Regions from separate parts of the Paenarthrobacter sp. A20 genome, predicted to be linked through region 1. Evidence: riboswitches for the same ligand, from Rfam matches in the RefSeq annotation. Region 1 holds a riboswitch; each other region holds the start of a gene.
The links. A riboswitch is a leader RNA that binds a small molecule or an ion and turns the genes downstream of it on or off. The one in region 1 is predicted to bind S-adenosylmethionine.
Positions count from the first base shown of each region.

Region 2: another riboswitch for S-adenosylmethionine. It lies ahead of J3D46_RS19580 (aminotransferase class V-fold PLP-dependent enzyme); the one in region 1 lies ahead of J3D46_RS12275 (homoserine O-acetyltransferase).
Region 3: another riboswitch for S-adenosylmethionine. It lies ahead of J3D46_RS01510 (DUF1737 domain-containing protein); the one in region 1 lies ahead of J3D46_RS12275 (homoserine O-acetyltransferase).
Region 4: another riboswitch for S-adenosylmethionine. It lies ahead of J3D46_RS10065 (hypothetical protein); the one in region 1 lies ahead of J3D46_RS12275 (homoserine O-acetyltransferase).

Region 1 covers NZ_JALJWH010000001.1:2,637,719-2,644,869, forward strand. The annotation lists gene J3D46_RS12255 (histidine phosphatase family protein) at 1-193, opposite strand, end outside; gene J3D46_RS12260 (CPBP family intramembrane glutamic endopeptidase) at 256-1,029, shown strand; gene J3D46_RS12265 (VOC family protein) at 1,149-1,787, opposite strand; gene J3D46_RS12270 (bifunctional o-acetylhomoserine/o-acetylserine sulfhydrylase) at 1,990-3,330, shown strand; SAM riboswitch class IV at 3,494-3,610, shown strand; gene J3D46_RS12275 (homoserine O-acetyltransferase) at 3,625-4,746, shown strand; gene J3D46_RS12280 (DUF2076 domain-containing protein) at 4,769-5,173, opposite strand; gene J3D46_RS12285 (winged helix DNA-binding domain-containing protein) at 5,235-6,377, opposite strand; gene J3D46_RS12290 (SGNH/GDSL hydrolase family protein) at 6,428-7,151, opposite strand, start outside.
Region 2 covers NZ_JALJWH010000001.1:4,213,821-4,220,971, reverse strand. The annotation lists gene J3D46_RS19605 (S1C family serine protease) at 1-876, shown strand, start outside; gene J3D46_RS19600 (hypothetical protein) at 884-1,258, opposite strand; gene J3D46_RS19595 (MFS transporter) at 1,296-2,744, shown strand; gene J3D46_RS19590 (metal-dependent transcriptional regulator) at 2,763-3,476, opposite strand; gene J3D46_RS19585 (class I SAM-dependent methyltransferase) at 3,486-4,310, opposite strand; gene J3D46_RS19580 (aminotransferase class V-fold PLP-dependent enzyme) at 4,425-5,834, opposite strand; SAM riboswitch class IV at 5,867-5,980, opposite strand; gene hisN (histidinol-phosphatase) at 6,166-6,978, opposite strand; gene J3D46_RS19570 (ribosome small subunit-dependent GTPase A) at 7,033-7,151, opposite strand, start outside.
Region 3 covers NZ_JALJWH010000001.1:314,881-322,031, reverse strand. The annotation lists gene J3D46_RS01535 (UDP-N-acetylglucosamine 1-carboxyvinyltransferase) at 1-1,380, shown strand, start outside; gene J3D46_RS01530 (glutamate--cysteine ligase) at 1,443-2,639, shown strand; gene J3D46_RS01525 (hypothetical protein) at 2,626-3,099, opposite strand; gene J3D46_RS01520 (O-succinylhomoserine sulfhydrylase) at 3,110-4,318, opposite strand; gene J3D46_RS01515 (rhodanese-like domain-containing protein) at 4,319-4,729, opposite strand; gene J3D46_RS01510 (DUF1737 domain-containing protein) at 4,726-4,992, opposite strand; SAM riboswitch class IV at 5,006-5,117, opposite strand; gene J3D46_RS01505 (SulP family inorganic anion transporter) at 5,204-6,907, opposite strand; gene J3D46_RS01500 (NtaA/DmoA family FMN-dependent monooxygenase) at 7,060-7,151, shown strand, end outside.
Region 4 covers NZ_JALJWH010000001.1:2,111,228-2,118,378, forward strand. The annotation lists gene J3D46_RS10055 (VIT1/CCC1 transporter family protein) at 1-666, opposite strand, end outside; gene J3D46_RS10060 (hypothetical protein) at 898-1,086, shown strand; gene J3D46_RS10065 (hypothetical protein) at 1,083-1,409, opposite strand; SAM riboswitch class IV at 1,426-1,545, opposite strand; gene J3D46_RS10070 (sodium:solute symporter) at 1,660-3,195, opposite strand; gene J3D46_RS10075 (helix-turn-helix domain-containing protein) at 3,462-4,037, shown strand; gene J3D46_RS10080 (amino acid transporter) at 4,065-6,038, opposite strand; gene speB (agmatinase) at 6,268-7,151, shown strand, end outside.

The DNA.
Region 1 (7,151 bases):
ACGGCGATACGTAGACGCAGACCTGCTCGCCATCGAGTTTCCGGCGAAGTGCTTCGCCGGCAATCCGGGCCTGCTCCACCCCCATCTCAGTCAGGGGGATCCGATAATCCGGCACACGGTTGTAGATGGTCGTGTCGGCATTCGCGGCCGACTGTCCGTGCCGGATCATGAAGATTCTCGCTGGGGCGCCCATCCCACCAAGCATAGGTGCGTGGTTCCCGGCAAAGTGGCAGGAACTGCGGGCAAGATAGGTACATGTTCCTTGCTTCCCGCCGCCGGCTGCGCGCCGAAGTACTTATTGTGCTGGGCCTATCCCTGGGCCAGTCGGCCGTCTACTCCGTGGTGCAATTGCTGGACAAGATGACGCGGGCACCGTTGGCCGACGCCACCTCAACCCTGAACAGGTCCCAAAGCACCCGGGAGTACTTCGACCTTACGTACCAACTGCTGGACATCATCTTCGCCCTGGTGCCGGTGGCCCTGGTGTTCTATTTCCTGTCCATGCATATCCAGGCGAACCGGGATGGTGAGAGCGGTTCGGCCTTCGCCCGGCTTGGCTTCAATTTTGCCCGCCCCGGGAAAGACCTGATTCAGGGTTTGGGACTGGCGGCGGCTATCGGTATTCCATCGCTGGGTCTTTACGCGGCCGGGCGGGCCCTCGGAATCACCACGGCCATCGTGCCCAGCGGGCTGGACGCCTACTGGTGGACCGTGCCGGTGCTGGTCCTCTCGGCCATCCGGCACGCAATCGTCGAAGAAGTGATCGTGGTGGGCTACCTCATGGACCGCTTCGGCAAGTTCGGCTGGAGCATGCCGGTAGCCATCGTTGTCAGTGCCGTCCTGCGGGGCAGCTACCACCTGTACCAGGGCTTCGGGCCGTTCATCGGCAATGTGGTCATGGGGCTGGTGTTCGCGTGGATCTACACCAAAACCAAGCGGGTGATGCCGTTGGTGATTGCCCACGCCTTGCTCGATATCGTGGCGTTTGTTGGCTTCAGCCTGTTCGGTAAGGCGGTTGGCTTGGGATAGGGCCTTAAAATTATCCGGCCGCCATCGGTGGGTGACGTCCTTGGCACCCGCTGATGGCGGCCGAAGTTTTACCGGACATGGTTGACCGGTCCCGGGACTGGCCCGGATGGAGGGGGCTGTCAGATGGTGACGGCCCCGGAGGCGGTTTCGAAGGTGACGGCCAGGATGCCGGGGGTCCCGTGCGGGGCCATCCACTGGACCGCAACGTCCTCAAGCGGCTTTTCCACCGGCTCGCCCAACCACTCGGTGACGCGTTCGGCCGAGCCTGCAATGGTGAGGCTGGACATCTTGACGTCGCTCTCGTAAATCCTGGACGGGTGCAGTGCCGGGTCGCCCTCCCACTTGAGCAGGTACGGGACCTGGGGATCGGCGATCAAACCGAGGATTCCGATTTGCTGCCACACCAGTTCGCGGCCGTCCGGGAACTTGCGGTTGCCCGGAACAGCGGAGCGGCCAAGCCGGTCTTCGAACGGGGCGAGGTCCTCAACAGCGACGCACCAGCCCATCCACCCTCCTCCGGCAGCTGAGCGTGCACGAACTGCTTGGCCAAATGGTGCTTTGTCTGAAGCAGGGTGGTCCAGGACCTCCACCACTTCAAGGTACTTGTTATCCGCAAGGGGAATGATCATGTTCCGGGTACCGAAGCGCGGGTGCACTCCGCCCCGGACAGCGTCCACTCCCAATGCCGCGGAAATTCGTTCGGTAGTGGCCAAAAGGCCATCTCGTTCACAGGCGTAAGAGACGTGATCCATGCGCATGGCTTCATCTTGGCACTTTGTGATCGGGGTCTCAGCTAAGTCAAGCCTAACTAAGGTGGGATGTGTATAAACCGTGACGGTGGGCGTCATGGAGGGACGCGAAAAGACCGAAAGATTCCACCGGCGTCACAAAGCTGTCCTAGCCTCCGGACAGTTCCTAGACTGGCCCCAGCTCACACCGCACCACATTCCCGCCAAACCCATGCGTTATGAAGAGGAGAACTCCATGTCCCAAGGATGGTCTTTCGAAACCCGCCAGATCCACGCAGGCCAGGAGCCCGACTCCGCCACAGGCGCGCGGTCGCTGCCGATCTACCAGACCACGTCCTTCGTGTTCCCCAGCGCCGAAAGTGCTGCCAACCGCTTTGCCCTGGCCGAACTCGCACCCATCTATACCCGGATCGGCAACCCGACGCAGGATGCCGTGGAGCAGCGGGTTGCGAGCCTTGAAGGCGGACTGGGTGCACTCTTGCTCAGCTCCGGCCAGGCTGCCGAGACATTCGCCATCCTGAATATCGCCGAGGCCGGGGACCACATCGTAGCGAGCCCCAGCCTGTATGGCGGTACCTACAACCTGCTGGCGCACACGCTGAAGAAGTTTGGCATCTCGGTCACGTTCGTCGAGGATCCTGACAACCTGGACCAATGGCGTGACGCTGTCCAGCCGAACACCAAGCTGTTCTTCGGCGAAGTGGTTTCCAACCCCCGCCAGGATGTGCTGGATATCGAAGGCATCGCCCGTACGGCACATGAGGCCGGTGTGCCCCTGATCGTCGACAACACCCTGTCCACGCCGTACCTCATCCGACCCATCGAGTGGGGCGCGGACATCGTGGTCCATTCCGCAACAAAGTACCTGGGTGGCCATGGCTCCGCAATCGCCGGAGTGATCGTGGACTCCGGCAACTTCGACTTCGGCAAGGACCCGGAGCGTTTCCCTGGCTTCAACACGCCGGACCCGAGCTACAACGGGCTCGTCTACGCCCGGGACTTGGGCAAGGACGGCGCGCTGGGTGCCAACCTTTCCTACATCCTGAAGGCCCGCGTCCAGTTGCTTCGCGACCTTGGCTCGGCTGTGTCCCCGTTCAATGCCTTCCTCATTGCCCAGGGCCTGGAGACGTTGAGCCTGCGCGTGGAACGCCACGTAGCGAACGCCACCAAGGTTGCCCAGTGGCTTGAAAGCCACGACGACGTCGAATCGGTGGCCTATGCGGGCCTGCCGTCCAGCCCGTGGTACGACCGCGGCCGAAAGTATGGCCCCAAGGGCACCGGCGCAATTGTTGCGTTCAACATCAAGGGCGGCGTGGACGCCGGCAAGCGCTTCGTGGACGGATTGGAACTGCACTCCCATGTCGCCAACATTGGCGACGTCCGTTCCCTGGTCATCCACCCGGCGTCCACCACGCACAGCCAGCTGACGGTGGAACAGCAGGTCGCTGCCGGCGTCAATCCCGGCCTGGTCCGTTTGTCCGTAGGCATTGAGCACGTGGATGACATCATCGCCGACCTCGAAGCCGGATTCAGGGCTGCCAAGGGCGCCTGACGCCCGGGCTCATCACCTCCGCCGGGAACGCCGCCCGCGCCGACGATTATTCGCCGGGCGGCACTTCCGGGTGCTTCTTCGTGAATGAAGCTGGCCCAAACCGTCACACTGTTGTCACATTCTTCGCCAGAACCGCCCTGCATTTCCTAGACTCTTCGTATTAGGTCATGAGTGCCAGCACACAGCCCCGGCTTGCTGGCCGGCAACCCTCCTCCGCGGTGGGGTGCCCCGGGTGAAGACCTGGCCTGTTCGCACGCAAGGCGACGGGCAAGCGCGAGGATAGGTGTCAAAGGAATGACCATTACTGCTACAGCCCTTCCAAAATCCGGAGAAGAAGACGGAACCGTCAAGTATGCCGGGATCGGACCGCTGGAACTTGAAGCCGGCGGACTCCTTCCGGACGTTGTCCTGGCGTATGAAACCTGGGGCCGGCTGAACGCGGACGCGTCCAACGCCGTGCTCATCGAGCATGCGCTCACGGGCAGCACGCATGTCGCCCGTGGAGCCACTGACGAAGAAGGCTGGTGGGAGCAGCTGGTGGGGCCTGGTGCCACCATCGACACCGACAAGTTCTTCGTCATCTCCATCAACATCGTGGGTGGCTGCTATGGGAGTACCGGACCATCGTCGGAAGCGCCGGACGGCAAGCCCTGGGGCTCACGTTTCCCGTTGATCACCCTGCGCGACAGCACGGAGGCCGAAGCGCGACTGGCTGATGCCCTGGGTATCGATGCCTGGCATGCTGTGTTGGGCGGTTCGATGGGCGGCGCCCGGGCACTCGAGTGGGCCGTGACATTCCCGGACCGCGTCAAACGCTGCGCCGTCATCTCGGTGGGCGCCTACAGCACGGCCGAGCAGATTGCCTTCGCGCAAGCCCAGACTTTGGCGATCAGGCAGGACCCGAACTTCAACAACGGCGACTACTACGGCGGCTCTGCGCCCGAGCACGGTCTGGCGCTGGCCCGGCGCATCGCCCACATCACCTACCGCTCGGCACTGGAGCTGGATTTCCGCTTTGGCCGGCAAGCCCAGCACCAGGAGACACCGCTTGCTGCCGCGGTGTTGGGGGAGCGTGGCCGCTACCAGGTGGAAAGCTATTTGGACCACCAAGGGACAAAGCTGGTGCGCCGTTTTGATGCCAACAGCTATATCGCCATCACCGAGGCCCTGATGTCCCATGACGTCACGCGTGGCCGCGGCTCGCTGGAAGCGGCGTTGTCGCGGACCAGAGCTGAGTTTTTCGTAGCGGCAGTGGACAGCGACAGGCTCTACTTCCCGGCGCAATCGCGTGAATTGGCTGCTGCGCTCCCGGGCGACGTGCCGGTACAGGTCATTGAGGCACCCATTGGCCACGACGGGTTCCTCACCGAAATCGGGCAGCTTTCAAGCCAACTTCGCCAGGCGTTCTTCGCCTAAGCCTCCGGACGTATCAAACGGCTCAACCGTTCATGATGTCGGCGCGCTGCTTCATGTAGTCCTCCATGGCGATCTCGCCGTTGCTGAACTTCGCGTCCAGTTCTGACAGCTTCCGTGCCCGGTAGCCCTGTGGCTCGGAGCCGCTGGATGCCGGGAACGGCGCAGGGGATGAAGGGCTCGACGGCGGCCCGGCCTGCGGTGGCGCATCCGCGGGGCGGACGACGACCGGCTCGGATGGGTAGCCGGGGTAATTCTGTTGCGGGAAGTTCTGTGGGGGATAGCCCGGACCCGGCAGGTTCTGCTGCGGGTACCCGGGGCCGCGGAAGTCGCCATGCTGGATCCGACGCGCCCGGGAGCGGTTGTACATACGGATCCCGAGTGGGATCAGCCACGAGCAGACGATGATCCAGAAGATCAGATTGTTCACAGTGCAGGCCTCCTAGGTCTTCTCCCAGCTTAGCCCTGCTGCTGAAATCGACTCGGCGACGTCACACCAGCTTGGTGTCCATTCCCAGGAACCGGCCGTAGCGCTCCGCCTCGGCCTCAAGTGCGGCCTGCTGCTCCGGCGTTGCCGGCCGGTTCATGCGCACGTCCAACTCACAAGCCCCGCCGGAGAAGCCATGACGCCACCAACCGGCCAGTCTGCCGTCCAGCAGGACCACGTGCAGGGGTCCGTTGTCCTCGGGGAAATATGGAGCAGTCCCGCCCAGGTAATGCCGGGACTGCGAGTAGCCCATGACGTATTCGTCGTAACACTGAATGAGGTCGACGCGGGGGAGCCCGGACTCCCCGGCAGGCGAAGAATCGCTACCGCTCGAGAGGGCCTCCGCCTCCTCTGCGGCCAGGTAAAAACCGAGACCGTCAAAGGACACCGACGCGAGGCTGCCGGGAGACAGGTCGTCAGCCACGTGCAGGCCCAGCTTCACATCTTTCATGGTCAGACCGGACCACACGGAACAGTCTTTGATGGTGGCCGGCCCGCGGCTGCTGAAGTACCTCAGTGCCAGTTGCCCCAAGGCGCGCTCGCGGGCGTCCCCGGTCAGTGAGGACGTACCAACGAAACCCGGCACTCGTTCCTGGAACAGTGCATACGTCTGTTTCAGGGCGCCACCGGCGGAGCGGACGGGGGCGCCGCTCACCAGGGTGCAGCTGATTTCCGCGTGCATCAGATGGTAGATAAACCCCAGTCCCTTGCTGGGGAAGCCGGCTTGCCCCAGTACTTCAGCCAACTCTTCGCGGGTCTTATGGGCGCCGTCCGCCACGGCCTCACCGAGGATACGGCCACTCAATGCCGCTGATTCCTCATCCACACCCGTCTGGCGGTACATGCCCTTGTTTCCCTGATGAAGCCGATCCGCCGAGAGCCCCATCAACCAGCCGAGATCGTCCCGGTGCACAAAATGCCAGGTGGGCCGGAGGATATGCGTCCGCAGGATCGTTCCGTCTGCTACAGCCTGCTCCACCTCGGTGGAGGTGCTGCCGGCCGTCCTTTGTGCCAGCGACCATCGCGCGTAGGGGAACTCCTGCGACTGGACGGCCAGGAGGTTGCGGACCACCTCTCCGGCATTCCGGGCAAGCGGAGCCCGTAACTGTTGCCTTCGCAGGCGCAGTCGCCGAACATTCTCCGCCATGCGGGTCTCGTCAGCCGTCACTGCGGTCCTCGACAAGCATTGCCGTCACCCTAACGGCGCGGCAAGAGGGTGCCGCTGGAACCGAAGACGGGTCCCGGCGTCGGACGCTTTGGACTGATGCCGTCGCCTGAAGATTGGTGTCGCAGCCTTCGGATGACCCATGGGACGAAGTACTCGCGCGCCCAGACGAGGTCGGAAGAGCGGGCCTCGCGCCATGTACGTGGGGGTAATGGTTTGGGCATCAGGGGCTCGAGTGTATGTTCTACGTTCAGTGCCTCCAGGACCATGGTTGCGATGGTGTGGTGGCCCAACGGGGAGAAATGCAGGCGGTCGACATCCCACATTTGCGGATCAGCCAACTGCCGTAGCGACCACATGTCGGCCACCACGGCGTCGTGGCGTGCCGCTACGGTACGGAGGTTCTCGTTGTAGATAGCCACCTTGCCGCGAATGCGTCCCAGGACGGAGGCGGCCGTGTCCGGGCCGTTGAACAACACCACAGCGGCGCCGCCGGAGCTCAGCTCGCCCACCGCGACGTCGAGTTTTTCAGCCAGCAGATCGGGGTCGCCGCCAGGCCGGATGAGATCGTTGCCGCCGGCCGAGATGGACACCAGGTCCGGCTGCAACTCCAGGCAGGGACCAACCTGTTCGTCCAGAATCTGCTGCAGGAGCCGGCCCCTGATGGCGAGGTTGGCATACGCGAAATCCCCGTGCCCCCGGCCAAGCTCCTCAGCGACGCGATCGGCCCAGCCGCGGTAGCCGCCGGGGTTCGCG
Region 2 (7,151 bases), 1.6 Mb from region 1:
GCCGCCATCGAGATGACCAGCACCGGACGACGGGGACAAATCCGCATGGGCAGCGGCTCGGCCGTTGTCTTCACCGGCGATGGGTACATGCTCACGAACGCCCACGTAGTGGCAGGAATCCGGTCCGGGCGGGCCGTGTTCGCCGATGGCAAGCACACCGATGTGGAGCTGGTTGGGGCAGATCCGTTGTCAGACCTCGCCGTGGTCCGGGGCGTGAAGTCCACTCCACCGCCAGCGTTGTTGGGCAATGCCGACACGCTGCGGGTTGGGCAGTTGGTCATCGCCGTGGGCAATCCCTTGGGCTTGGCCGGTTCGGTGACCGCGGGTGTGGTCAGCGGTCTTGGACGGTCCGTCCCTGTCCGTGCGGGGGAACACAGGCGTGTCATTGAGGATGTCATACAAACGGACGCCGCCCTGAATCCCGGGAACTCCGGTGGTGCTTTGGCCGACACCAAGGGGCGTATCGTCGGCATCAACACCGCTGTGGCGGGGCTGGGCCTCGGGCTGGCAGTACCGATCAACACGACAACCCAGCGCATCGTCGCCTCCCTCCTGCGGGACGGCCGTGTTCGACGCGCCTACCTGGGTTTGGTGAGCACTCCGATTCCGCTTGATGCCAGTGCCGTAGTGAGGACGGGGCAGAAAGAGGGCCTGCGGGTGGTGGAGGTGATTCCCAACTCCCCAGCGGAGTGGTCCGGACTCCGAGCAGGGGACTTGGTGTTGCGCGCCCAGGGGCGGGCAGTGTCGAGCGCCGAGAGCCTTCAGAAGCTATTGTTCGAGGAAGCCATCGGCGAACCCTTTCCGCTGACAGTGCTCAGGGAAGGAAAGGCCCTGCAGATCATCGCAGTGCCCTCAGAAATGAGCCAACAGCAATGAAGCCTGGCTAGGCCTGGTTCTCCGGAACGTCGACGACGCCGACGAAGCGGCTGCCCACACCTTCGTATTCGCTGCGCACTTCACCCAGGAAGAGCTTGGGAAGGTCGCTGTTCCGATGGGTGCCGCAGTAGACGAATGAAAAGTCAGGCCACCATTTCTTGGGGCGGACGGCCTCGGAGTAGCCACACACGGCACAGGTCAGATGGACCCAGACTGGTCGTTTGCCGGTTCGGTTGGCACGCGACTGAACCAGCCACGCCGGGGGGTTGTCCTGCATTTCGCGGAGTTCGGCCTCTGAAAGCCGGGACGGAATACCGTGGCGTTGGGCCATTTCCATCGAAATATCAAGGGCCAATGCGGCATCACGTCTGCTAATCACCATTCAACGATACGGGACTTCCCGGGCGTAGGCTGTGCTCATGACTGACGCAGCGGCCCTGCTACCCAGTACTCCGCTCCAAAGGCGCGTGCTGGTGGTGGCAATTGTGGCTTCGTTCATCGCCATACTTGATGGATTTGTGGTGAATCTCGCACTCCCCGCCATAGGGCGCGAGCTGGGTGGAGGCTTGGTCATCCAGCAGTGGGTGGTGGATGCGTATCTGCTGACGTTGGGTGCACTGATACTGGTGGCCGGTTCGCTGTCCGACCATTTCGGCAGGGCACGGATCCTCGAATGGGGCCTCGCGGGCTTCGCAGCGACATCGGTGTTGTGCGGGCTGGCCTGGACCGGCGAAGTTCTGGTGGTGTCGAGGGCGCTTCAGGGAATTGCCGGTGCCTTGTTGGTTCCGAGTTCGCTCGCCATGATCATCACGTCCTTCTCCGGACCTGCGCAATCCAAGGCCATCGGCCAGTGGTCCGGTTGGACCAGTGCTGCAGCCATCGTCGGGCCCCTGATCGGCGGGATGGCCGTGGACCTTCTCTCCTGGCGTGTCATCTTCTTCATCAACGTCGTTCCGGCTGTCGCCATCTGGCCGATGCTGGCCGGCCTCCGGGCGTCCGACGCAGCGAGGGACAAGAGCAAGCGCATTGACTACCTCGGGGCATTTCTGGCCATGGTGGGCCTCGGCGGCCCCGTATATGCCTTCATCGAGCAAGGCCGCATGGGCTGGGGAAGCATCCAGGTGTGGGTGCCCCTGGCGGTGGGCATTGTGGCCATGGCGCTCTTCCTGGTCCATGAGGCCCGGACGGCGGAGCCCATGCTGCCCCTCAGGCTTTTCGCCATCCGCAATTTTGCTTGGGGGAACCTTGCCACCCTTGCCATTTACGGTGGAATTTCCCTCGGATTCTTCGTACTGGGAATCTATCTGCAGCAAGTTGGCGGCATGGCAGCCACGATGGCGGGCATCGCCCTGCTCCCGGGTACCGTCATCCTCATGCTCAGTGCATCGTATTTTGGCGGCCTGGCCGGAAAATACGGCCCCCGCTGGTTCATGACCGTGGGTCCGCTGCTGTGCGCGGTGGGCTTCCTGCTGTCACTCTCAGTTCAGGAGCCACTGAACTATTGGACCCAGGTGCTCCCGGGACAGATCGTCTTCGGCTTGGGTTTGGCCACTCTCGTGGCGCCTCTCACGGCCGCCATTCTTGGTGCTGTCCCAACCGACGAAGCCGGGATCGGGTCTGCGGTGAACAACGCAGTGGCGCGCATCGCCGGGTTGATCACCATTGCCTTTGCAGGGCTGATCGTGGGCCCGGTCTTTACCCGGCAAGGGCTTTTCAACGCACTGGTGGTAACGGCGGGACTGTTCGTGCTGGGGGCAGTGGCATCCGCCGTCGGAATCCGGAACCCTCCAAAGGAGGCGGCGCCGGCCGCTGGCAGCGAACCGGATGCAGCGTCCGACGACGGCGGGGCGGTCGGGCTGCCCAACTGACCTCATGCGGGGCTCCGGTCACAGGGCGGGCAGGACGCAACCTTCATGGACTTCAGCGCTCTGAACCCAAAGGGCAGACGCTACTTCATCGGCGAGATCGAACTCGCGGCATTGGGCTCCGGTTCCGATCCTGACTACGAGTGCACCACCGAACGGTTTGCGTCCGACGACTTCAACCGGAGCGTCCAAGGAAATTTCTTCGGCTGCCAGGTACCTGAGGAGATCGGGGTTTTCATCGCTGATCCGGGTGATACGGCCGGAGTGGCCCTGGTCCAGTTCGATCATGCGGTAGGCGTGCGGCAATTCAACGGAGCCATCTGCCGAAGGAATGGGGTCCCCGTGCGGGTCCCTGGTGGGATGGCCAAGTTTGGCAGACATCCGCTCGATGAAGGTGTCTGACACCGCGTGCTCCAGCATCTCGGCTTCATCGTGGACCTCGTCCCAGCTGTACCCGAGTTCTTCCACCAAGTACGTCTCAATAAGGCGGTGTCGTCGGACCATGGAGAGGGCAAGGCGCATGCCTTCGGGAGTCAACCTGATGGCGCTGTAGGGCTGGTGGTCCACCAAGCCTTGGTCCTTGAGCTTGCGGACCATCTCAGACACTGACGAGTTGGCCACACCCAGGCGCTGGGCAAGCTGGGAGGACGTAATCGGCTTGTCTTGCCACTCCGTGTAGGAGTAGATGACCTTGACGTAGTCCTCGATCGAGGAGGAGGGCGTACTGGTCTTCACAACCCAAGCCTACCGTGGCGGGGCGGGGTGAACCTTGACCGCCCGCCAGGTTTGCGTCACGTAGGGCAACTGGACGGTCCCCCCTGGCGCGTGCGCAAGGTGGTCGTACAGATACCACTCGAGGTTTCCCATGACTTTCGCCCGCGTTGCTTCGTTGGCCCGGAGGTAGTAGCTGCGCGACTTCGTCAGTTCCATGATCTCCTCGGGCGTGGTGGGGTCCGCCCACGCCGTGAGGTGGCTCTGCAACCCGGCGAACTCCGGACCGATGGCAGGCCGGAAGCCAGGTTTGTGGACATCTCCGGCGTGCATGATGCGCGAAAGCCTGTGGACCCACGGAACCGACGTATCCAACTGGTTCCAGATCAGTCCCAGGATTCCCTGTGGGCGCAGGATCCGGGAGATTTCGGTGCTGGCGGGGAGGGGGTCGCACCAGTGCCAGGCCTGGGCAACGCTGACGACGTCGAATGCTGAGTCCGCCAGCCCAGTTGCCTCGGCCGTACCCTCCACTGCGCTGACCTGAGGATAGTTCTTCCGCAGTTGTTCCAACATGTCAGTGGAAGGATCGACGGCGGCCACCTCAAGTCCGCGTTCGAGGAGGAGGGCAGTGAACTTTCCGGTACCTGCTCCAATGTCCGCAGCTGTCTCTGCTCTATCGGGAAGGAGCCACGTCAGGGAATCTGCTGGGTAACCGGGCCGCACGCGATCATAGTGCTCACCGCCGTCTTGAAAGCTCTGGCCGAGTTCTTGCCGACGTGTGGCATGGAGTTTCGGACCACGCGGTCCAGCCGGTCCGGGAATGCCGGGCTGTCCGTTTGATGGAGCCGGAGAACGCAATGCCACGCAAGGACTCCTTCACAGGGTCGCCAAAAATATACCCTACGAATTTACCGCAGCAGCGGGAGAGCTTGGATCTCGGGGTTAGCCGCGTCCCTGGTCCACGGTGGGGTTCTAGTCCACGGTGCAGGGAGCAGCGCCGGCAGTGCCGGGTGTGTTGGGAGCCCATTCCGGGTAGGTTCGGTGGTCATTGGCAGGTACCCAGCGGCCCTCGTCCACCACGTAGTCCCAACCCAGCCCGTTGCGCTTGAGTTCATCGATGCCTGCCAGCAGCCTCGTGGCGTCCTCCAACCGGGAGCCGACGCCAAAGCTGGCACGCAAGGAGCCTGAGGGCAGGCCGAGCCGCTTGAGCAGGGGGTGGGCGCAGAAGCGTCCGTCCCGGAGACCAACGCCGTGCTCCGCCGCCAGATACGCGGCGACCAACCCGGCGTCGAATCCTTCCACGGAGAAATTGACGACGCCAATGGTGTCTTCGGAGTCGCTGAAGATCCGGTGGACCGTCACGCCATCGATGGCCTCCAGGCCGTCCACCAGGTAGGAGCGGATGGCTGCTTCATGGGCGTGCCACGCCTCTTGGTCCAGTCCGGCGAGGACCTGGGTGGCGCGGGCGAGGGTTGCCGCACCCAGGACGTTGGGCGAGCCACCCTCGTGGCGGGCGGGACCGGTTGCCCAGCTGACGGAGTCCAGGCGGGCTTCACGGACGGCCCCGCCGCCGGCCAGGTGCGGCGTTCCGGCGTCGAGCCAATCCGGGCGACCAACCACGACACCAGCGCCGAACGGTGCGTACAGCTTGTGTCCGGAGAAGACGATGTAGTCGACGTCCGCCTCGGTGATGTTGATCCGGCGGTGCGGTGCGAGCTGGGCCGCGTCCACCACGATACGGGCGCCGTATTCGTGGGCCAGGGAAGCTAGTTGCGCGATGGGAAGGATTTCGCCGGTGACGTTCGAGGCACCTGTCACGGCAAGCAGGCTTACTCCGCCCTGGGCCAACTCCGTGCGGAGCCTGTCCAGTGTTGCTGTCAAGGTAGACGCTGCGACGACGCTGCGGTGCGGGACACCCTGCCATGGAAGGAGGTTGGCGTGGTGTTCGATGTCCAGATACAGGACTTCGCCCGTCGGTAGGCTGTCAACCTGCGGGAGGCATCCCGCGAGAAGATTCAAGGAGTCGGTGGTATTACGGGTGAAGATCACGGAGTCGTCGGGGCGTCCTCCGACGAATTCACGGACGATGTTCCGCGAATTTTCGTAGACTGACGTGCTGATCTGGGACGCATAACCCGCACCGCGGTGAACGCTCGCATAGTACGGCAGGACTTCGTTGAGGTATGCAGAAACGATGGTCAGGGCAGGCGCCGATGCTCCGTAATCGAGGTTGGCGTACCGAACATGCCCGCCCTGGATCAGCGGAGCCTGTAACTCTGCACCCGTGACTGCGGAGAGCGGCCTTGAAGCGGCGGCAGCCTGCGCCGGGGTTTCTTCGGCAAGAGAAGGAATGATGTTTGAGTCGAACGTGACAGTGCTCATGGGACCTCACTCAAGAGGGACCCCCATAGGGGGATCCGCGCTTGCCGCATCCGTTCCGGACCGGCCGGGTCGTCACCCGGGGCACCCCACCGCGAATGGAGGGTTGCCGGCCAGCAAACCGGGGTTTAGCGCTGGCACTCGTGACCTGTAACAAGGTTAGGGCACTGCCCGGGACCGCTCCAAAGCTGATTCGCATTGTTAAGCGCTTTGTTACGTCGGTGGCCGAATGAGGTGATCCGGCGAAGAAAAAACGGCGGACACCCCCAAAGGGGGGAATCCGCCGTCGAAAATTCGGAAAACGCGCGCGGCCGCGACCGTCCGCAACTGTGCCTTAGAGGAGGTCGTCCAGCCCCGGGTTGAGCCGTTTGAGGACCTCGGAGTGCAGGATCGAGTTGGTGGCCAGGGCGTTGCCGCCGAAGGGGCCGTCTTCGCCTTCCAAGGAAGTAAAACGGCCACCGGCCTCGGTAACGATCGGGACGAGTGCTGCCATGTCGTAGAGGTTCAACTCCGGCTCGCAGGCGATGTCCACGGCGCCTTCGGCCACCAGACAGTAGGACCAGAAGTCACCGTAGGCTCGGGTTCGCCAGATGTCTTCGGTGAGCCCCATGAACTCGTCGAGGTTTCCTCGCTGCTTCCACCCGGACAGGCTTGAATACGACATCGAAGCGTCGGCCAACCGGGAAACGTTCGAGACCTTCAGGCGCGTAGCGGACGCGAGGGAGCGGCCCATGTAGGCGCCCATGTCCTTGGCCGCCCACCAGCGCTTGCCCAATGCCGGTGCGCTGACGACGCCGACAACAGGTTCTCCCTCGTCAACGAGGGCGATCAACGTTGCCCAGACCGGCACGCCGCGGACGAAGTTCTTGGTCCCGTCAATGGGATCTATGATCCAACGCCGTGAGCCATGGCCGCTGCTGCCAAACTCCTCGCCCAGGACGGCGTCCCTCGGCCGGGAGCGGGACAGCTGACCCCTGATTGCTTCCTCAGCGGCCTTGTCGGCATCGGTGACTGGTGTGAGGTCTGGCTTGGTTTCGATCTGCAGGTCCAGTGCCTTGAAGCGGTCCATGGTCTGGGCGTCGACTGAATCAGCGAGGACGTGGGCAAGGCGCAGGTCATCGTTGTAGGTGGAAACGGGATGGGTCATGCCACCAAACTATCCTGAATCATCAGCTGCGGTGGGGACGTGGCGCCGTAAGGATCAGTTGACGGTGCCCAGTTCCTTGGCCTCTTTGGCTTCAAGCCGGGGGTCCGCACCCAGCAGGCGGCGCAAGGAAGCCAGCCGGGCCACACCGGAGGGCCCTGCATGGCCTTCGTTCA
Region 3 (7,151 bases), 2.3 Mb from region 1:
AGCCTCCGGATGATCGAACGGCTCGAGGCCATTTTCGGGCGTTCCATCGTCAAAGTAGGCAAGCCGCAGATGACCCACCTCCGCGTCGAGGGTGGCCGAACCCTTTCGGGCGAAGTGGACGTCAACAGCAGTAAGAATGCAGGCGTCGCACTGTTGTGCGCGAGCCTGATCAACCGTGGCACCACCACGCTGCGCCGCTTGGCACGCATCGAGGAAGTCAACAGGATCGTCGAGGTACTGACGTCCATCGGCATGGAATGTACATGGCTCAACGGCAGCGATCTCCGTATCCGCCGCCCCGAGGTCCTGGATCTTGGATCAATGGACGTCGATGCCGCCCGACGCACCCGCAGCGTCATCATGCTGCTCGGTCCGCTGCTGGACGAGACCAGCGAATACCTGCTGCCCTACGCCGGTGGCTGCGACCTCGGCACGCGGACCGTGGAGCCCCACATGCAGGCGCTTCGCCAGTTCGGACTTGAGGTTGAAGCGAAGTCCGGCTTCTACTCTGTTTCTGCGCCTCCGGCTGACGCCCATGACCGTTCCTTCGTCCTGACCGAGCGCGGTGACACCGTTACCGAGAACGCCATCATGGCCGCCGCGCACCGCGAAGGTACCACCGTGATCCGCAACGCCAGCCCCAACTACATGGTCCAGGACCTCTGCTTCTACCTGCAGGGGCTTGGAGTGGCGATTGACGGCGTCGGAACCACGACGCTGAAGATCACCGGACGCTCCGCCATTGACGTCGATATTGAGTACTTCCCGTCCGAGGACCCCATCGAGGCCATGAGCCTGATTACCGCAGGCATCGTCACCAACTCCGAGGTCACCATCCGCCGGGTTCCCATCGAGTTCATGGAAATCGAGCTCGCCACTTTGGAGCAGATGGGCCAGAACCTCGAAATCTCCGGTGAGTACATGGCCCGCAACGGCCGGACACGCTTGGTGGACGTCACAACCAAGCCCTCCGAGCTCCGCGCACCGCAGGACAAGATCCACCCCATGCCATTCCCGGGCCTGAACATCGACAACCTGCCGTTCTTCGCCGTGATTGCGGGCAATGCCGAGGGCCAGACCATGATCCACGACTGGGTCTATGAGAACCGTGCCATTTATTTGACGGAGCTCAACAAGCTGGGCGCCCAGGTTCAGTTGCTCGATCCGCACCGGATCTACGTCAACGGGCCCACCAAGTGGCGTGCCGCGGAAATCGGCTGCCCGCCGGCCCTGCGCCCTGCCGCCTGCTTGCTCTTGGCGATGCTGGCAGCCAGGGGAACCTCCGAACTTCGCAACATCTACGTGATCGAGCGCGGCTATGAGGACCTGGCCGAGCGACTGAACACCATCGGCGCGAAGATCGAGTACTTCCAGGACTAGGCTCCACCCGGTGGAGGCATGCAAGCCCTGTCCTCCACCGGCCGCCGGGCGCAGAATGGAGCATGCGGACTTTCGGGGTTGAGGAAGAGCTGCTCATCGTCGATCCTGTGACGGGCGAGCCCTTGGCCCTCGCGGATGCGCTGCTGGCAGGCCACGAAGAGCCCACAACCGCCACGGGCCTCAGCCACGAACTCAAGCTGGAGCAAATCGAAACCCAGACCCGTCCCTGCCACAGCTACACCGAGCTCCTGCAGCAGATCCACCGTGGCAGGGCAATGGCCAACGAGACCGCCCGCCAGCACGGAGCCCGGGTGGCCGCGATCGCCACGTCTCCCTTGGCCTCGAACACGCACACCACTCCTCATCCCCGCTATGCCGCGATGCTGGATCGCTTCGGGATCGTTGCCACGGAACAACTGACGTGCGGATTCCATGTTCACACGTCAGTGGAGTCACCCGAGGAAGGTGTGGTGGTGCTGGACCACATCCGCGACAAACTCGCTGTGCTCACGGCCCTCACCGCCAACTCGCCGTACTGGCGCGGACTTCCTACGGGTTTCGACAGCTACCGCACGCAGGCATGGAACCGGTGGCCCACTTCCGGACCGTCGGCCATTTTCGGTTCGCCCACCGCCTATCGACGCATCGTGAAACGACTCCTGGAAACAGGCGTCATCCTGGATGAGGGCATGATCTACTTTGACGCCCGCATTTCCATGAACCACCCCACCGTGGAGGTCCGCGTGGCCGATGTCTGCCTCCGCGCCGAGGACGCGGCCTTGATTGCCGTGCTGGTGCGGGCTTTGGTGGAGACGGCTTCTTTGGAAATGCTCGACGGCGTTGAGCCCACAGCGGTGCCCACGGCACTCCTGCGGATGGCGAGCTGGCAAGCCAGTAATTCAGGGCTGCGCGGAGATCTCCTGGACTTCGGTGATTTCCGTCCCCGGCCGGCGTCGGAGGTTGTGTGGGCGCTGGTGGACTACGTGAGCCCGGTCCTGGATGACCACAGCGAATTGGAGCTGGTCAAAGCGGGGATCTCGGCCTTGCTTGAACGAGGCAACGGGGCCCATGAACAACGCGAAGCCGCGGTGCGTTACAACAAAAGGCAGCGGGATCGGCAAAGCCAGCCGGGCAGTCCGCCCACCAACCAAGCCTTGGCCGCCGTCGTCGGGCATGCTGCGAAGGTGACGGTGCGCGGCTGCGCCGCTGACGCGCGTAGGGAGCCGGCGCCCATGCTGACCCGGGTCAGGCGGCCCTAGGCTTGTCGGCTTCGGATTCCTCCCATGTCATCAGGTAGGCGCCGGTCAGTCCCTCCACCAAGTAGAAGAAGAACGGCGGGATGTCCTTCTTAGCTACCAAGATGGCGCCATAGACAGGTGCGCTGGCCGCGGCCGTGACACCGATCCACCGTTGGACGGGCAGGGAGAGAAGGCTCCCGCCGAGGGCTGCCAACGCCACAACGTGCAGCGCGGAGTACGTGAGGAACGGCGTGTTGGATCCCCGGCGGTAGGCGAATCCCACCGGGACTGCGACGGTTCCCACAGCGGTCAGATGCTGCCCCGCAATCCAGCTGCGCTGGCTGGCTGTCAGCATGCGCAGGCGTGCGGCGTTGTCCGGGGTGATGTAGACGCGGGAGACCGGCGAGATTCCAACGAACCACACCACCGTGCCGGCAACGATGACCGCTCCGGCACGGCGATAGGGATGGTTCCCGCTCATGGCAGCAAGGTTAGACCTGTTTGAGGGCCTTCTCCAGATCCAGGATGAGGTCGTCCACGTCCTCCAGGCCCACAGACAAACGGACAACGCCGTCGCTGAGTCCGATGGCCGCGCGGCCCTCCGGACCCATGGCCCGGTGGGTGGTGGTGGCCGGGTGGGTGATGAGGGACTTGGAGTCGCCAAGGTTGTTGGAGATGTCGATGACGCGGAGGCCATCGAGCAGCGCGAACGCGGAATCCTTGGCAGAACGTCCCGCGGAAGGGAGCAGCTCGAACGTCAGCACCGTACCGCCGGCCTTCATCTGCTTCGCGGCCAGCTCGTATTGCGGGTGTGACTTCAACAGGGGGTACTTGACCCAGCTGATGGCGGGCTGCTGCTCAAGCCACTCCGCGATCTTCAAAGCGGACGCCGAGCTGTGGTTTACGCGCAGCCCGATGGTCTCCAGGCCTTTGGTGAGGACCCAGGCGTTGAAGGCGGAAAGCGAAGGACCGGTGTGTCGCATGAGCTGCTTGACCGGGCCATCGATGAATTCCTTGGTGCCCAGGATCGCGCCGCCGAGGACACGTCCCTGGCCATCGATGTGCTTGGTGCCGGAATAGACGATCACGTCCGCGCCCAGCTCACCGCAGCGCTGCAGCAGGGGAGTGGCAAAGACATTGTCGACGACGACCGTCGCCCCTGCGGCATGCGCCAGTTCGCTGACGGCAGCGATGTCGACGATCTCCTGCATGGGGTTGGACGGCGATTCGAAGAAGACCGCGGTGGTCGGTTCCGAGAGGGCCTCACGCCACTGGTCCAGGTCCGGGCCGTCCACAAAAACGGTCTCGACGCCCCACCGCGGGAGGATCTCGTTCAGGATCACGAAGCAGGAGCCGAACAAGGAACGGGCAGCAACAACGCGGTCACCGGCAGCCAACAGCGCACCCAAGGCGGTGAAGACTGCGGACATACCGGACGCGGTGGCGAAGCATGCCTCGGTTCCTTCGAGCAGGCGCAAGCGCTCCTGGAACGTGGCCACGGAAGGGTTGCCATAGCGGGAGTAGACGAAACGTTCGTCCTCACCGGTGAAGGCCCGTTCGGCAGCTGCGGCGGATTCGTAAACGAAGCCGGAGTTCAGGAACACGGGTTCGGCCGTTTCCTGGAAATTTGTGCGGTCAAGGCCGCCGCGGACGGCCTGGGTGTCAGGGCTCCAGCCGGCGGCGTCGGGATTGAACGTCACTTACTCGGTCCCCAGATTCGTCGGCAGGCCACGGTTCTTCCAACCATTGACCGTGCGCTCCCCGTAGCGGTCCGGTTCGCCTTCGAAGCCCTCAAGGACGTTATAGGCAGTGAAACCGGCCTGCGTTGCAGCGATGGCGGCGGAGATTGAGCGCTGGCCCGAGCGGCAAATGAAGACGAGCTCCACGGTGTCGTCCTCGGGCGCCTGCTGCTGCAGGTCCTCGATGAAACGGGAATTGGGGATGCCGCCAGCGAGGTTCCACTGGATGAACAGGGGATCGTTCTCGGTTGCCTTGGTGTCCGGGATACCGATGTGGGCCCACTCGCCCTCGGTGCGTACATCCACCAGGATGGCGCCTTCTTCAAGCTTGGCCCACGCGTCCTGCGGGGTCAGGTCACCTGCGTAGCTCATGCGTGGCCCTCGAATGCTTCTTCGTCGTCGTAGTTCTCCAACTGGTCAACGGCGTTGGCGACGGCGGCATCCGCAGTGGCAATCGCGGCCGGAAGGACGACGGCCTGGGCAACGATGACGTCGGTGCCATTGAATGTGGCGGCCGGGCTGCCGTGGAGTACGTAGCCTTCTGCCAGCGAGTTGTGGATACGCTCGCAGAAATCACGGGTATCCGGGCCTGTAATCAGGCGGTAAGAGAGTTTTTCTTCAGTGGGTTCAGGCATTGCTGGTGCTCCTCAGTCACGCTTGCAGTTCGAGTTGTCGATACGCCGAGTAGTCACCTGAGGCACCCCGCCGGAGAGAGGGTTGCCGACCAGCAAGTCAGGGCTTTGCGCTGGTACTCATTACTCAAGAAAAACGTAACATCCGCGGGCGTCGGGCTGCACTTGCACGTACCTGCACCCTCGTCATGTTGCGTAATCGGAGAGGCTGGAGCTATTCGCGCCTGAGCGCGCGCACCGCAGCCCCGACAGTGGGGAAGAAATGGGCGGGTGTGAAACGGGCCGCTGTGCCCAAGCGGATCAACTTGTCCTTCACCGGTCCTTTGAGCTCGGCGAACACCAAGTCCACGCCTTTGCTTGCGAGCCATTCGTCCAGCGTGACCAGATCGTCCAGGGCTGTGGTGTCGATCCCGGTGATGGGCTCAGCGGCGAGGACGACGTGGGTAATGGGATGTTCGCCCTCGTCAAGGGATTCGTCCAGTTGCTCGCGAACGAAGGTTGCCAGGACCTGTCCGTTCCCGAAGAACAGGGGCGCATCGAAGCGCAAAATCAGGAGGCCGGGGATGCGTTCGGCACCAGGGTGCCTCTCGAGGTCGTGGTAGCCGGGCAGGCCCTCCTCGGAGCCGAGCTCTGTTCGATACGGGTCCCACGCCCTGCGTACGAAATCCAGGAGCGCCAAGGCTACGGCTACGACGATGCCCTGGAGAACGCCCACTGTGAGAACTCCCAGGAACGCGGCGAGCATTACTACGGATTCACTCCGGCTCATGCTCAGGAGCCGCCGGACGCCTGCTGGATCGGCCAAGGCAATCGCCGCCGCAATCACGACGGCGGCCAGAGTTGCCGAAGGCAGATACGCGGTCACGCCCGGAGCCAACAGCATGAAGGCCAGCACCAGCACCGCTCCCACAACGCCGGTCATCTGGGACTTGGCACCAGCGTCCACGGCGACAGGGGTTCGGGAGGCGCTGCCGGAGATCGGGAATCCCCCCAGCAAGCCGGTGGCAGCATTGGCCGCCCCGAGCGCTGCCATCTCCCGGTTGCCGGACACCCGCTTGCCTTCCTTCGCGGCCAGGGTTTGGGACAGCACTCCCGTATCCGCGAAGACCATGAGCGCAATGCCGGCAGCGGCGGGCAGCAACGTTAACGCGTCTGCCCAGCCAATGCCGCCAAGCGCGGGCATCGGCAGGCCCTGGGGCAATTCCCCGGTGACCTTGACGTCGTCGTTGAGGCCCCAGACCGCCGTCGCAACGCAGGAGCCAACCACCGCCAGCAGGACGCCCGGAACCTTCCATTTCAGGACCCTTGGGACCCAGGTCAATGCCAGCGAGGCCACGCCCAGCAGCAGCGCGGTGATGTTGACCTCGCCGCCCAGCACCCCAGTGGTGACCTTCGCGAGCTTGTGCCAGATGTCGCCGTCGGCCTCAATCCCCAGGAACGCCGGCAGCTGCGAGAGCGCTACCAAAAGGGCGATCCCGTTGAGGTACCCAAGCCGGATCGGTTTGGACAGCAGGCCCGTGACTGCCCCGAGCTTCAAGGCTGAGCCCGCGAGCATGAAGGCACCCACCAGGACGGCCAAGAGTCCTGCCAATGCCACCGACTTCCCGCTGCTTCCCGCCGCCAGCGGCACAATCGCCGCGGCGATCAGCGGGGCCAGGGCCGAGTCGGGTCCCAGGACAAGGATGCGGGAAGGCCCAACGACGGCGTAGGCGAGCAACGGCACAACGGTCGCGTAGAGTCCGGTAACAGGTGGAAGCCCGGCTGCCTGCGCATAAGCCATCCCGGCGGGCACCAGCAGGGCAAACAGCGCGGCGCCCGCGATGATGTCATGCCGCAGCCATTCACGCTTGTAACCCTTGAGGGCCCAGACGCTGGACAGCCTGTCTTTGGCCGAAGGGCGGGCGGTTGATGCACTCATACAGCGATCATTCCCGACGCCTCCTGTCTGCGGAACAAGGTGACCGCTGTATGTGGAAACCGGGAGGGGCCGGGGCACGTCCAATTGTGACGTCCCGGGAGCATAATTGACCCAGTACGACCCCCTGTAACTTCGCATGAAATCAGGTCGTGGTGAACGGACAGAGCAGTTCTACACTCAAGCCCATGCTGCACTTTGGATGGTTTGTGGGCCACGGATTCGGTGTCCAGGGCTGGGGTACGCC
Region 4 (7,151 bases), 530 kb from region 1:
GCCGGCGCCCATGGACAACGCCCCGGCCAACAGGCCTGCGACGCCGCTCATCAGCACGACAGGGCTGGGCACGCCGGTTGCGGCCATGCCCATGACCAGCGAAAGGTTGCTGACCAAGCCATCGTTTGCGCCGAAGACAGCAGCGCGGAAAGTGCCGGAGAGCCTGTTGCGTCCACGCGTGGCCAGGCCCCGGACCACTTCTTCGTGGATCTGCTCATCGGCCACCATGGCTGCTGTTGCCGCCGGTTCGGTGCCGTAGGGGGAGCGGCCCTCTGCACGCTGGGCCAGCGCCAGCACAAACACGGACCCGAAGTTGCGGGCCAGGAAGCCCAGGAACTGGCTGCGGGTTGAGGCGGCCTTGGGCATTCCGGCGTGCTCGCCCAGGAGCTTGAGCCAGTGGGCCTCGTGACGCCCTTCGGCTTCGGCCAGGGCCAGGAGGATTTGGCGTTCTTCGCCGTCGCGCCTCTGGGCGAGTTCGCGATAGACGGCAGCCTCGGCGCGCTCATCGGCCAGATACTGACGCCAGCGGCGGATGTCCGAGGACGACGGGGATGCATCATTTTTCGAGGCTACGCTGGCGACGGCCGTTGTTTCGGGGGCCGTGTTTTCGGTGGCGGGGTCCGGAGCCGGGCTCGACGAACCGGGGGATTCCTGGTGCTGTTGCACTTTCTCTCCTGTGCTGGGTGGGGTGGTTTCGGCCCCATTGCACGCCCCACACTACCGCTTATTGGCGGGGATTTTTGGCTGGTATTCCTCAACTGGAATGTTCGGCGCACCGTAATTCCGGGCACCCTTGACCCTCGACTGAGGCGGTGCTCAGATGGAAGGACAGGAGCGGGGAGCTCCCCGTTTTCCGGTTACCGGGCTTTGACCGGCCCACGAGACGGAGGTTGCATTATGGACACCACCGAATCACACGCCAGCCACCCGCGGGCGACCATCGAGTCGGACCCAGCCTATGACTACGCCGAGGATCAGGAAGTGGACGAAGCCTGGGTGGAAGAGGTGGACGCCCCGGAGGACGACGAACGCGTCGTCCCGATCGATGAAACCGAGGACTTCCGCGAGGAGGACGAAGGGAACTAGGCCTGCTCCCACGGGCAGAGAGGGAAGTGCCGCTGCACGCCCTCGCGCTTTCCGGCGGCAGCAACGGTCACCGTCAGGGTCCTTGAGGCCGCACACCATTGCGTCGGCCGGACAGCCTGCGTCAGGGCCCGGGTGATCAAGTGCGGTTCGGGATGCCCAAACCGCGCCGTACCGGCGTTGGAGATGATGGTCACCGTGCCCAGGAAAAGGTCGACGGCGGGAATCACCGTGACCGTGCGGGCTGCGGTTTTGGCAGGGGTTCCTGTGGCCGGCGCACTTGCGGCCGGCGTGGATGCCTGGGTGGTATCGCCTTGGTACGGCAAGGGACTGCTCCTCAGTGGAGTGCTCTTGCCCGCTCGGTTGTCTCTGGTCCGGGACGGGCCGCTTCCTCATCCGAACCACCCGTGAACATGGGGTTGGTGTGTGGCCAGTCGGAGCTTGGCACCACATCTCTTGAAGCTGGGACAACCCTACCCCACCGGGCGTTCTTCCCGGGGACGAAACAACGGCGACGCCTCCCCGAAAAGGGGTGGCGCCGCCGTCGAACGTTGCTCTGTTACTTGCCGTGCACTTTTACTTGTGGCTGCTGACCGGGTGGGCCTCCGGCGGCAGCTCTTCCGAGACAGCACCTGCGACGCGCTTGTCCCATGCCTCGCGAACCGCGGGATCCGTGGGCGGGGTGAGCAGCGAGATCACTACGTAGGCGATGAAGGAAGCCGCGAGGCCGAAGTAGATCGGCTCGTTGGCGTAGACGCCGTCAGCGCTGGGAATGACTCCAACGGCGAAGAAGATCAGCAGGACAAGCGTCAGCACCGAGCCCACTGCCATGGACCACGCGGCGGCGATGCCCGTGCCGCGCTTCCACACCAGGCCGCCCAGGATTGCCACCAGGAGGCCACCTACCAGGATGTCGTAGGCGATGGTGAGGGCGACAACCACGTCCTGCGCAGCCATGGAAATCAGCACGGCTACGATACCGAGGCCAAGTACCCAGTAGCGGTTGGCCTTGACGTCGTGCTCGGGGTTCTCCGTGTCATCAGTGTTGATGGTCTTGCCGAACCAGCTGGCCACGAACGGGACGACGTCTGCACGTGCCACCGTTGCCGCGGCAATCAGGGCTCCGGATGCGGTGGACATCATTGCTGCAACAGCTGCGGCCATGACCAGGCCGCCGATGCCGACAGGCAGGATGTGCGTTGCTACCTCTGCGTAAACCACGTCCTTGCCGAGGTTGGCGACGTCGATGTCCGGGAGCGCTACGCGGGCAGCCAGGCCGATCAGGGCCCCGGCGATGCCGTAAAGGATGCAGTAGACACCTGCGGTGGCGCCGCCCCAGCGTGCGACGGTGGGGGTCTTGGCGGTGAAGACGCGCTGCCAGATGTCCTGGCCGATCAGGAGGCCGAGCGTGTACACCACGAAGTAGGTGATGATCGTCTGGACACCAATGCCGTCGATCTGGAAGAAGCTTGCGTCGAGGCGCTCACGGATGCCGTCCATGCCGCCGGCTGCGTTCATGACGAACGGGAGCATCAGGAAGAAGATGCCTACGGTCTTGATGATGAACTGGACCTGGTCGGCCAGGGTGATGGACCACATACCGCCGATGGTCGAGTAGACGAGCACGATCGCGCCGCCAACTGCGATGGCCAGCCAGCGTTCCCAATCGAAGAGGACCACGAAGATGGTGGCGTAAGCGCCGGTGGACGTGGCACACAGCATCAGCGTGTACGCCAGCATCACGATTCCGGAGGTCTGCGTGGCCTTGCTGCCGTAGCGAAGGCTCAGCATCTGGGAGACCGTGTAGATCTTCAGGCGCTGGATGGTGCCTGCGAACAGGAGGCTGAGCAGCAGCACGCCCGAGCCGATTGCCACAACCAGCCACATGCCGGAGATGCCGAACTTGTAGCCGAGGCCGACGCCGCCCACGGTGGATGCGCCACCGAGGACCACTGCGGCCATGGTGCCGGTGTAAAGGAAGGGGCCCAGGCGGCGGCCGGCCACCAGGAAGTCGCTGTTGTTCTTGGTGCGGGACTTGCCCCACCAGCCGAATGCCAGCATGGCGAGCAGGTACACCACCACGATTGCGATGTTAATAGCCGAAGATTCCATGAGAGGTCCTTGGAGCTGATGCACGGAGGTTGGGGTTTTCGACGATACTCCTGCGAAGCGTCGAAGTCTCTGTGCTGATGATTGGAGATTGGGGATGTGTTGTGTGCCTCACAGACAACACTTGTTGCCTATGAGGATATGTTGTGATCGGAGTAACAGTCAAGATGCTTTGGTCATGGTTCCGCGGATTCTGGCCTTGTTGGCCTGTCTCCCGGCTACTATTGCTCCAATGACAGGGCCACATGACAGGCCTGAAAGGTTCGTGAATGAAGGCTCTACCCGTTGAACCGAGCAATGTTCCCGTTGCCATCGGTTCCAGAATCCGCGCAGCCCGGCAGGCGCAGCGCCTCACCATCGAGCAAGTGGCGGACGCTACCGGGCTGACCAAGGGCTTCCTCAGCCGTGTGGAGCGAGACCTGACATCGCCGTCGGTCGCTTCCTTGGTCACCCTGTGCCAGGTCCTGTCGGTATCGGTGGGGGACTTGTTCGCAGCCCCGGAGACGCACTTGACCAAGCGCGACGACGGTCCCCGCATCTCCCTGGGTGGCCAGGGCATAGTGGAGCGCTTACTGACCGCCCGCTCGGAGCGGCGGCTCCAGATCCTGCAAGCAACCATCGAGCCCCGGGGCCGCGGTGAAAACGAGCTTTACGCCGTGGACTGCGACGTAGACGTCCTGCACGTGGTCAAGGGCAGGATCAAGCTCATCCTGACCAATGAGGAGTACGACCTCGAAGAGGGGGACACCCTCTCCTTCCCGGGGCGCGAGCCGCATACCTGGATCAACCCCACGGACGAAACCGTCGAGGTGCTCTGGGTGCTGGTTCCAGCGGCCAGCCGCTAGTTTCGCGCCAACGCGCGGGGGCGGCAGCTAGCCGACGTGCACCCACGGCCGGCGGGTGATGTCCGGCTCGGCTTCCCTCAGCACTTCACGGGTGACAGGCGCGATCTCGCCTTCGCCGAAGAACAGGAACTTGCTGAGGTTGGAGATCGGGTTGCCCTCGGTCCAGCGGAAGTAGATGTGCGGCATGAACCCGGTGACGTCGCGGATGTGCAGCAGGACTGCGGCTACGGTGTTGGGCACGTTGTTGCTGTGCACTTCCAGGATCTTGAACCCGTGCCTCTGCCTGCCTACGACCTGGAGTTCCTGCTCGAAGTCCGAGCTGTCGTCCACGATGACTTCGATGAACACGGCGTCGCAGTCAACGGGCAGGTGGTTGGCCTGCTGGGCGTGCTGGAGCTTCTCCCGGTAGCGGCTTGCGCTGAGGTGCTTGGGCTCGTGGGCGATGATGCGCACTGGTCCTTCGGCAGCGTTCGCCGTGAATTCGAGGGCCTTCTCATCCATCTTGATGTGGGTGGCCCGGAGTTCGAAGGCGCGCCTCATGCGGGAAATGAAGCTGACGACCATGATGCCCAGGATGAAGAGCGCCGCAATCTTCAAGCCGTCGGGGCGTTCGATCGAGTTGACCACGGTGGTGTAGACGAACACGAGGGAGATCAGCCCGAAGCCGATGACCTGGGCCCGTTGCTTCTTTCGCCGTGCGGACAGGGTCACGGCTATGGAGGCCGAGGTGATGAGGACCAGCACGCCTGTGGCGTAGGCGCCACCCTGGGCGTTGACGTCCGCCTTGAAGATGATGGTGACAAGGAAGGCGATGACTGTGAATACCAGCACCAGCGGACGAAGGGCGCGGGCCCACGCCGGCGCCATGCCGTAGCGGGGCAGGTACCTCGGGACCAGGTTGAGCAGTCCCGCCATGGCGGAAGCGCCGGCGAACCAGAGGATGGCGATGGTGCTGACGTCATAGACAGTTCCGAAGCCGTCGCCGAGGAATTTGTGGGCGAGGTAGGCGAGTGCGCGGCCCTCGGCCTTGCCGCCGTCTTGGAATTCGGCGGCGGGGATCAGCATGACGGTGGTGAAGCTGGACGTGATGAGGAATGAGCTCATGATGATGGCTGCTGTGGTGAGCAGCTTGTGGGCGCCCTTGATCCGGCCTGTGGGCTTGGCTTCGGTGTCTGTAGCGTGGCCCTTGATCTGGGGCATGACAGCCACGCCGGTTTCGAATCCGGAGAGGCCCAGTGCCAGGCGGGGGAACACCAGGAGTGCCAGGGCGATCATCATGATCGGGTCGCCATGGGAGGTGGTGAGGGCGGTCCACCAATCGGTGATGACGCCGGACTCTGTGAAGAGGTGGGCCATGGATACGGCAATCACCACCAGGTTCAGCGCCAGGAATGCCGCCACGAGGACTACTGCCACGTTGATGGCTTCCTTGAAGCCGCGGAGGAAGACGACGCCGAGGCCCGCTATCAAGGCCAACGTGATAACCACTTGCTGGCCTTCGAGGAAGTGCGGAGCGAAGGGGTTCTCGATGAGGTGGGCTGTGGCGTCCGCGGCGGAAAGGGTAATGGTGATCATGAAGTCCGTGGCGGCGAAGCCGAGGAGGGCCAGGACGAAGAGCTTGCCTCCCCATCGGGGCAGTAGGCGTTCCAGCATGGCAATGGAGCCCTCGCCGCGCGGGCTTTCCTTCGCAACACGGCGATACACGGGCAGTGCGCCGGCAAGGGTTGCGAACACCAGGAGCAAGGTGGCCAGCGGGGACAGCAGGCCGGCGGCCAGTGCGGCGATGGCCGGCTGGTACCCAAGGGTGGAGAAGTAGTCCAGGCCGGTGAGGCACATGACTTTCCACCAGGCTTGGGGCTTATGCGAGTCCGTGGGGCGGCCGTGTGGGCCTTGCCGCTTTCCTGAGGTTTCCGGCATTCCTTCCAAAAGCCATGCTTTGAGCTTGAAGGAATTCTTTGGCCGGTTGGCCGGGTCGGCCGGAGGCCTCGTCAGGGTGGTCACGTTTTCCTTTCGCGCAGCACGGTACTGCTTCCGCTAGGAGCGTATGGCCGCATTCGACGCCGGGACCCCGGTTTTTATGGAATCTTTACGCCTGCTGTGACCGGCATCTCACCCTCTCGGTTCACCACAAATTTGTAAACAGGTGATGCATATTAGGCAACTTCGAGTGTATGATGGGTGTCACAGCTAGTGATCCAATCCCCCCAAAGATGACAAGGAGTGGCACATTTTGGAAGAGCTCCGTATTGAAGCCAACGGGAACCTCGGCCCCATCGATTCGTCCCGCATCCCGCGCTACGCCGGTGCCGCCACCTACGCCCGACTGCCTCGCCTGGACCAGGTCGCCAAGGCCGACGTCACCGTAGTTGGCGTCCCCTTCGACTCCGGCGTTTCCTACCGTCCCGGCGCCCGCTTTGGCGCCAACCACGTGCGTGAGGCCAGCCGTCTGCTGCGCCCGTACAACCCGGCTTGGGACGTCAGCCCGTTCGAGAACATCCAGGTTGCCGACGCAGGCGACATGGCCGTGAACCCGTTCAACATCAACGAGGCCATCGAGACCATCCAGCAGAATGCCCTGGACCTCACGGCCGGCGGCAGCAAGCTGGTCACCCTCGGTGGCGACCACACCATTGCCCTCCCGCTCCTGAGGGCAGCAGCAGAACGCGCCGGCGAACCCATTGCCATGCTCCACTTCGATGCGCACCTGGATACCTGGGACACCTACTTCGGCGCCGAGTACACGCACGGTACGCCGTTCCGCCGCGCAGTGGAGGAAGGCATCCTGGACACGGAAGCCATCAGCCATGTCGGCACCCGCGGTCCGTTGTACGGCAAGAAGGACCTCGACGACGACCACCGCTTCGGCTTCGGAATCGTCACCTCCGCTGACGTCTACTACCAGGGCGTCCTGGAGACGGTAGCCAAGATCCGTGACCGCATTGGCAACCGACCGCTGTACATCTCCGTTGACATCGATGTCCTGGATCCGGCGCACGCGCCCGGAACCGGAACCCCCGAAGCCGGCGGCATCACCAGCCGCGAACTCCTGGAAATCATCCGTGGCTTCCGCGGCATGAACCTCGTGGGCGCGGACATCGTGGAAGTCGCTCCGGC